DNA from 2 places in the Frondihabitans cladoniiphilus genome. Region 2 is predicted to be linked to the other one. Evidence: predicted binding sites of a transcription regulator. Region 2 holds the regulator's gene; the other holds the start of a gene.

Region 1 (4,417 bases), on a different contig from region 2:
TGGTCGGGCTGCATCTTGCCGATGAGCTCGCGCTGACCCGGGCTCTCGATCTGGAACATGCCGAGCGTGTGCGTGGTGCGGATGGCCTCGTAGGTGGGCTCGTCGTCGTGGGGGATGGCGTCGAGCTCGATGCGGCCCTGGCGGTTGACGTAGGGGACGTCGATGGGGAGAGCGCCGGCGACGGCGGTGCGTTGGCCGTTGACGCGCTCGATCTCGTCGAGGGCGAAGGCGATCGACGACTGCATGCGCACCCCGAGTACATCGAGTTTGAGCAGCCCGGCGTCGTTCATGTCGTGCTTGTCGAACTGGCTCATCGGCAGGCCCATGCCGCTCGGCTGCACCGGGGTCATGCTGAGCAGGTCGGAGTTGCCGAGGATCACGCCGCAGGGGTGCATCGAGATGTGCCGGGGGAGGCGGTCGAGCCGCTCGGTGAGGTCGACGAGGAGGTCGATCTGGTCGTTGGTCTTCACCAGGTCGGCGATCTGTCGGAGCTCGGGCTTCTCGGCCAGGGCCTGCCGCATGTCGCGGGCGTTGGAGCGCCAGACGTTGTTCGCGACGAGGTCGATCTGCTCTTCGTCGAGGCCGAGGGCGAGGCCGGCGTCGCGCACGGCACCGCGGCCCCGGTAGGTGGACTGCATCGACATGAGCGTGACGCGGTTGCTGCCGTAGCGGTCGAAGATCGCCCGGTAGATCTCGTGGCGCCGGGCCGATTCGACGTCGATGTCGATGTCGGGGAGGGTCTCGCGCTTGTTGCCCAGGAAGCGTTCGAAGAGCAGGTCGTGTTCGAGCGGGTCGACGTTCGAGATGCGCAGCAGGTAGGTGACGAGGCTGCCGGCGCCCGACCCGCGGGCGGCATTGCGCACTCGCATCTCGCGCATCATCTGCGAGACGTCGGCCACCGTGAGGAAATAGGCCGCGAACCCGAAGTCGGTGATCGTGGCGAGCTCGTCGCGCATCCGCTGCTCGATCTTGGTGCGGCGGGACATCGACACGTCGCCGAATCGCTCGGTGACCCCGGCCTCGGCTCGGCGCCACAGCACCTGGTCGGGGTCGCCGTCGACGCCGATCGCGCTGAGCTCGGGAACCTTGGCCTTGCGCCAGTTCAGGTCGGCGTCGGGGTCGAGGCGGCACCGGTCGGCGAGGGCCTCGGTGGCAGCGAGCATCTCTTCGGCGGCGCGACGGTCGAGGGAGGAGGCGGCGGCGATCGTGTAGGCGAGGGCGCGCATCACGTCGGGCTTCTTGAGGTGGGCCTGGGCGTTGGGCTGGGGGAGGAACGAGCCGAGCGCCGCCAGATGGCCTGCGGCGTCGAGGACGTCGGCGGTGACGGCGCCGTCGGGATCGAGGTATCGGACGGCGTTGGTCAGAACGGCGGGGGTGCCCGTGGCATCGGCCAACTCGAGCATTCGGGCCGCGTGCCGGAGGCTTCGGCTCTCGCCCGGCTCGGTCAGGTGGCAGACGACCTCGACGACCACGCCGCCGGGGATCATCGCGCGCCAGTGCTCGAGCAGCCGGACAGCTTCGTGATGGCGGCCGGCGGCGACCGCCCGCCCCACGTCGGAGTCGGGACCGAGGAGGACCGTGCCGGTCGCGCCGTCGTCGCTCATGAGGAACGCCTTGACCCGGGACCGGCCGATCGTGGCCACGCTGTTGGCGCTGCCGCTCACCTTGCGGGTGGCTCGACCGTGGGCCGCGCTGATGAGGCGGCAGAGGGAGGCCCACCCGGCGCCGTTGGTGTGCCCGTGGGCGAGGACCACGACGCGGTCGCTGTCGTTCGCCGTCGGAGGTCTCGTGCCGGCAGTGGTCGCGACCGGGGTGCCGGGCTCGTCGGGCTTCACACCGAGTTCGACGCCGACGATCGCGTCGATGCCGAGGGCTCGGCAGGCCCCGATGTGGCGGATCGCCCCGTAGAGGCCGTCGCGGTCGGTGATGGCGGCGGCGTCGGCCTTGTTCTCGGCGACGGCGTGCGCGACGAGGACGCCCGGTTGGGCCGTGCCGAAGTGGGCGCTGAAGGCCGAGGCGACGTGGAGATGCGTGAAGCCCACCGGTGCCTCCTTCGACGATTCGAACGTGTGTTCGAACAGTGTAGGTCACCTCCGATGAGAGCGGGACGGCCTGTGGAGAACCGGGTGCGCCGCGAATCCCCGGACCCCCGGCGGGAGTACGCTCGACGAGGCACCGAGGCCCTCCACGCGCCCGTGCCCGTCCCCTGCGACACGCCCGCGGGAATGTCTCCTCCGCCGACGCGTTGACCCTCGAGGTCTCACACCTCGGAAAGGACCCCCATGAACACCCCTTCACGTCTCGAGCTGACCGTCTGATGGCGGAGACGAGCACACTCATCATCCTCGGAGCCTCCGGCGACCTCACCGAGCGACTCCTCCTCCCCGGCCTCGCCAGCCTGCTCAAGAGCGACCGCGGCGTCGACGTCAAGCTGATCGGTACCGGTCGCAGCGAGCGCAGCCCGAAAGAGTGGGACGACGTCGTCAAGACGGCGTTCAACGGCGACGCCGGCAGCGACCTCGCCAAGCGCACCCTCGCCTCCAGCGAGTACATCCAGGGCGACCCGACCGACCCCGAGCACCTGAAGAAGCTGTTCGAAGCCGCCGAGGGCGACTCGGTCATGTACTTCGCGCTCCCGCCGGCGATCTCGACGAAGGTCATCAAGGCCCTCGAGAAGATCGACGTGCCCGACGGCCTCCGCCTCGCGCTCGAGAAGCCCTTCGGCAACGACGAGGAGGGTGCTCGCGACCTGAACGCCGAACTCCTCAAGGTCATCCCCGAAGAGCGCATCCACCGCACCGACCACTTCCTCGGTCGTTCGACGGTCCTCGACATCATCGGTCTGCGCTTCGCGAACCGTCTCTTCGAGCCGGTGTGGAACAGCGACAACATCGAGAAGGTCGAGATCTTCTACGACGAGATCCTCGGTCTCGAAGGCCGCGCGCAGTACTACGACAAGGCCGGCGCCCTGATCGACATGATCCAGAGCCACCTGCTGCAGATCCTCGCGATCATCGCGATGGACGCCCCGGCCTCCATCGACGCGATCGAGCTCCGCAGCGAGATCGCCCGCGTGCTCCGTGCCACCTGGATCAAGGACGGCGACCCCGTCACCGCCAGCCGCCGCGGCCAGTACTCGGCCGGCACCATCGACGGCAAAGACGTGCCCGCCTACGCCGACGAAGACGGTGTCGACAACTCCCGCCACACCGAGACGCTGGCCGAGGTCGAGTTCGAGATCAAGACGCGTCGCTGGGCGGGCGTGCCGTTCATCCTCCGCTCGGGCAAGGGCATGACCAAGGTGCGTAAAGAGGTGCTCATCACCTTCAAGCCGGTGCCGGTGCTCCCCGCCGGTCTCACGGGCGCGACCAGCCCCGACACGCTCCGCATCGAGATCAGCCCCGAGACGCTCGAACTGGGCGTCACGACCAACGGCAAGGGCAACCCGTTCTCGCTCGAGAAGTCGGTCTTCAAGACCGACCTCGGCAAGCCCGAGCTGACCCCCTACGGCGAGGTGCTCTCGGGCATCTTCCACGACGACCCCACCCTGTCGATCCGCGGCGACGTCGCGGAGCGCTGCTGGGCGATCGTGCAGCCGGTCATCGACGCGTGGCAGAGCGACCTCGTGCCGCTCGAGACCTACCCGGCCGGTTCCTCCGGCCCGGCGGACTGGACCACCTCCAAAGAGGCCTGACAGCCGCTGCCGGAACGGCCCCCTCCCGCGCGAGCGAGAGGGGGCCGTTCCGCGTTCACCGACGCCGTTTCCACCTGCGCTGCGATCGCAGTCACGAGAGAGCGTGGGATGCACGCCCCCCGTCACGCGGATGTGGTGCGGTCCGCCCCGAGGTCGTCCGACCAGCGATCGGCAGGTGTCGGCTCGGCGAACTCATCGGTCTTTTTCGGGGCGCTCGACCGGTTCGAGGGATGCGGAGCCGTGTCGCTGCCGAGACGCCGACCCTTGCCGCCCCGACTGTGCTCGAGCGCGGCCTCGATGGCGTCGGCCGCCCTCACGAGCGCCAGGTGCGACAGGGCCTGCGGAGTGTTGCCCACGTGGCGACCGGTGGAGACCTGGATCTCTTCGGAGAGCATCCCGACGTCGTTGCTGTAGCCGACCAGGCGGTCCATCAGCGTCGTCGCGTCGTCGAGACGGCCGCTGCGGGCGTATTGCTCGACCAGCCAGAACGAACAGGTCAGGAACGCGTTCTCGGTGCCGGAGAGGCCGTCGACACCGGAGCCGGTGCGGTAGCGGACGAGCAGCCCGTCGTGGAGCAGGTCCTTCTCGATCGCCGCCACGGTGCCCAGCATGCGAGGGTCGTGCGCGTCGACGTAGCCGACCTGCGACAACTGCAGCAGCGACGCGTCGACCTCGTGCGAGCCGTAGTACTGCGTGTAGGTGTTGCGCTCGGCGTCGAAGCCG
Region 2 (4,417 bases):
GCGGGCCGACGTCGTGGAGGCGCACTTCCACACGTCGGGCACCCCCGTCGGCCACGGTTACACGCCCGAGAACCGAGACGCCGGAACCGCCTACTACGCCGCCGACGTTCCGGCTGCCGCCGGGGCGAGGCCGGTGAGGATGCTCGTGCTCGACACCGTCAACGAGAACGGCGAAGCGGACGGCTCCCTCGACCGGCCGCAGTACCACTGGCTGCTCGACACCCTCGACGAAGAACCGGATCGGCTGACGATGATCGTCAGTCATCACACCGGCGACACGATGGGCAACCACTTCATCGGCACCGGCGGCGACTTCCACCTGCGGGTGGGCGGCGGCCCCGTCGTGCGGGAGTTGCTGGCGCGGCCTCAGGTCGTCCTGTGGCTGAACGGCCACACGCACGAGAACACGGTCACGCCGCGGCATCGCCCGCCCGGGCACGAAGCGGGTCCGGGCGGTTTCTGGGAGGTCGCGACGGCCTCGCACATCGACTGGCCGCAGCAGGTGCGCACGGTCGAGATCGTCGAGAACGGCGACGGGACCCTGTCGATCTTCGGCACGATCGTCGACAGCATCGCCCCGGTGCGCTGGGACGGGTCGCTGCGCGACCCCGTGGCGCTGGCCTCGCTGTCGCGGGAGCTGGCGGCGAACGATCCGCAGGACAGCGCTCGGCCCTCCTCCACGGTGGACGGGCTGCGCGGGGCAGTGATCGATCGGAACGTCGAGCTCGTGCTGCCGAGGCCGGGCGTGCTGCGGCTCTGAGGCGGGGCCTGTGAGGCTGCGGCTCTGAGGCGGCGGGCCGTGCGGGGCGGTGTCTCGTGCGGCGGATGTCGTGTGCGGCGGCTGTCTTGTGCGGCGGTGGGCCGTGCATCCCTCGTCTGCGGCGCCGGGCGTCTGCGTGCACTTCTTGTGCGTGCATTTTGTGCTGCCGCGGACGCGTTCGGGCCGCGAGAAGTGCACGCAGTGCGTTGTCCGATCGTGCAGGGGTGTGTGCGTGCGTTTCGTGCTGCCGCGGGCGCGTTGGGGCCGCGAGAAGTGCACGCAGTGCGTTGTCCAATCGTGCGGGGGTGTGTGCGTGCGTTTCTTGCTGCCGCGGGCGCGTTCGGGCCGCAAGAAGTGCACGCAGTGCGTTGTCCGATCGTGCGGGGGTGTCTGCGTGCGTTTCGTGCGGCCGCGGGCGCGTTCGGGCCGCAAGAAGTGCACGCAGTGCCGGCACGAGCGGACAGAGAACGGGGGATGCACGTGCCAAGGCTCGGCGGATCGACGAGACCGCCCCGACCCACGGTGACCCGTCCGGCCGAGGCCTACTCAAGGCACGAGTCGATGAGGCGCTTCACGCAGAAGGCCCCCGGGTGGGAGTCCCGGGGGCCTTCTGTCTGTGCTCGCTTGCGACGCGCCGAGGCTCAGACCGAGCGGAGCACCGCCACGACTTTGCCGAGGATCTGCGCATGATCCCCGACGATCGGTTCGAAGTTCGAGTTGCGGGGGAGCAGCCAGGTGTGGCCATCGCGCTGGCGGAAGACCTTGACCGTGGCCTCGTCGTCGAGCATCGCCGCCACGATCTCTCCGTTCTCGGCGTTGCCCTGTTGGCGGACGACGACCCAATCGCCGTCGCAGATGGCGGCGTCGATCATCGATTCGCCGACGACGCGCAGCATGAAGAGCTCGCCCTTGCCCACCAAGCTGCGGGGGAGGGGCATGACCTCTTCGACCTGCTGCTCGGCCGTGATCGGGATGCCCGCCGCGATGCGTCCGACCAGGGGGACGTGGGCCGTCGTGTTGTCGTCGTCGTCGAACCGCAGGATCGTCGGCTCGGCCTGCACCTTGTCGGGGTCCTCGAGGAGCACTTCGAGAGCGCGAGGTCGGTTGGGGTCTCGGCGGATCGCCCCTGCGAGTTCGAGCTGATTCAGCTGGTGCGTGACGCTCGAGAGTGACGCGAGGCCCACGGCGTCGCCGATCTCGCGCATGCTCGGCGGGTACCCGCGATCTGCGATGGAATCGCGAATGGCAGCGAGGATGCTCGCCTGCTTCGCGGTCAGCGGCTTCCGCTCGCGGGGGTCGGCAGCACCTCTTGCCGCCCGGGCTCCCGGTGCGGCTGCTGCTGTGGTCGCGTCGCTCATTGCTCTCCCGCCGTGAATGTCGGTGGTCGGTGTTTGACTCACCCCGCCGATCGAAACTGTATCCGGTAGCAGGGCTTGTGAGAAACACATGTTCGAGTGTGTCGCGTGTTTTTTCCTTCATTTCTGCTATCGACCCCTTGAAATCGGCATCAGTCGAAGATATGTTCGGAACACGTCTTCGTGCCTGGCAGTCCCGGCCGAGTGCCGGGCACGAAGACCACCACCTCCTCCCGCCCGAACGGGAGGGGGTCACACCGAAAGGGCAATCACAATGAGCGCGACGATCACCGCCTTCCCGACCACCTCTTCCCGTCTCTCCGCACCCTCGGCGCCCGCCGTCCGTGAGGCGGCAGTCGCTGCCATGCCGGCGGGCCGCACTCGACTCCGCATCACACGTCGCGGGCAGGCCGTGCTCACCGTGCTCGTAGCGGTGCCGCTCCTCGCGGTGCTGGCCATCTTCCTGATGGGCGGGGGCGGAGCCGCTGCAACTTCGACCCCGGGTGACGTGCACTTCCAGCACGTGACGATCTCCTCCGGCGAGACTCTCTGGCAGGTCGCCGAGACGGTGGCTCCGAAGGCCGACCCGCGCGACGTCATCGTCGACATCACGAAGCTCAACAACCTGTCGAGCACAGACCTCCAGCCCGGGCAGACCCTGGCGATTCCGCTTCAGTACTCGCACTGACCCGTAGTCGGTCCGCAGGAGAGACGAAGACGGCTCCCGGCCTGTGGAGAACCGGCGTCATGCGTCTGGGCGCCCCCGTAAAATGAGGCTCGTGGAAATCACTCTCGACGATCTGCCCATCCGCGACGACCTCCGCGGCCAGTCCCCGTACGGTGCACCTCAGAAGAAGGTGCGCGTGGCGCTGAACGTCAACGAGAACACGCATCCCATCCCCGAAGACGTCGCACGAGACATCGTCGAATCGGTGGCCGCCGCCGTCCTCGAGATCAACCGCTACCCCGACCGTGAGTTCACGGCCCTCCGCGAGGCCTTGGCGGGCTACCTCGGCCACGGCATCACGGCGGAACAGATCTGGGCCGCGAACGGGTCCAACGAGGTCATCCAACAGATTCTGCAGGCGTTCGGTGGGCCGGGCCGCAGCATCCTCGGCTTCCCTCCCACCTATTCCATGCACTCCATCATCGCCAAGGGCACGGGCACCGAGTGGGTCGAAGGCCGGCGAGACGAGGGCTTCCAGATCTCACCCGAGACGGTTCGCGCCGAGATCGAGCGGACCAAGACGGACATCGTCATCCTCTGCGGGCCGAACAACCCGACGGGTACCCCGTTGTACCTCGAGACGATCGAGGCGGCGTACGACGCCACCCCGGGCATCCTCCTCGTCGACGAGGCGTACGCCGAGTTCATGCCGGCCGACCAGCCCTCAGCCCTGACCCTTCTCGAGGGGCGGCCTCGTCTGCTGGTCTCCCGCACCATGAGCAAGGCCTTCGCCTTCGCGGGCGCGCGCGTTGGCTACCTGGCCGCGAACCCCGCGGTGATCGACGCGCTGCGCCTGGTCCGCCTGCCCTACCACCTGTCGTCGCTCACCCAGGCGGCCGCAGTCGCCGCCCTCCGTCACGCCGACGAGATGCTGGCCATGGTCGACGACATCAAGCTGCAGCGTGACCGCATCGTCGACACGCTCGCCGAGTTGGGCTACCAGCCGTGGCCGACGTGGTCGAACTTCGTCCTCTTCGGCGGCGTCGACGACCCGCACGACGTGTTCGAGAAGCTCCTCGAACGCGGCATCATCGTCCGCGACCTCGCGATCCCCGGGCACCTCCGGGTGAGTGCGGGCACCGAGGCCGAGACCACCGCGTTCCTCGAGGCCCTCCGCGACATTAAGCTCGCTTCATGACCGAGCCCCGCTCCGCCTCCGTTTCCCGCACGACGAGCGAGTCCTCCATCGAGCTGTCCCTGGACCTCGACGGAACCGGCACCTCTTCGATCGACACCTCGGTCCCGTTCTACGACCACCTGCTGACGGCCCTGTCGAAGCACTCGTTGATCGACCTCACGGTCAAGGCCACGGGTGACACCGACATCGACGTCCACCACACGGTCGAAGACATCGGGATCGCCTTCGGCACGGCTCTGAAGGCGGCACTCGGCGACAAGAGCGGCATCGGTCGCTACGGCGATGCCCTCGTGCCGCTCGACGAGGCGTTGGTCCAGGCCGTCGTCGACGTGTCCGGGCGTCCCTACCTCGTCCACTCCGGCGAGCCCGACGGGTTCGAACTGCACCTCATCGGCGGTCACTTCACCGGATCCATGGTGCGGCACGTGTTCGAGGCG

The links. Region 2 encodes LexA, which represses DNA repair genes until DNA is damaged. Its sites were predicted from a motif close to TCGAACANNTGTTCGA; they were not measured.
Region 1: a site for LexA is predicted at 2,062-2,077, ahead of ABEA39_RS02335 (DNA polymerase III subunit alpha). Genes of this name have one in related genera too.

What each region holds. Positions count from the first base shown of each region.
Region 1 is NZ_BAABLM010000001.1:503,499-507,915, forward strand. Features, by position in the region: gene ABEA39_RS02335 (DNA polymerase III subunit alpha) at 1-2,042, opposite strand, end outside; gene ABEA39_RS02340 (glucose-6-phosphate dehydrogenase) at 2,318-3,694, shown strand; gene ABEA39_RS02345 (glycoside hydrolase family 15 protein) at 3,817-4,417, opposite strand, start outside.
Region 2 is NZ_BAABLM010000002.1:19,874-24,290, reverse strand. Features, by position in the region: gene ABEA39_RS05130 (TIGR03767 family metallophosphoesterase) at 1-760, shown strand, start outside; gene lexA (transcriptional repressor LexA) at 1,402-2,118, opposite strand; gene ABEA39_RS05120 (LysM peptidoglycan-binding domain-containing protein) at 2,390-2,803, shown strand; gene ABEA39_RS05115 (histidinol-phosphate transaminase) at 2,886-3,980, shown strand; gene hisB (imidazoleglycerol-phosphate dehydratase HisB) at 3,977-4,417, shown strand, end outside.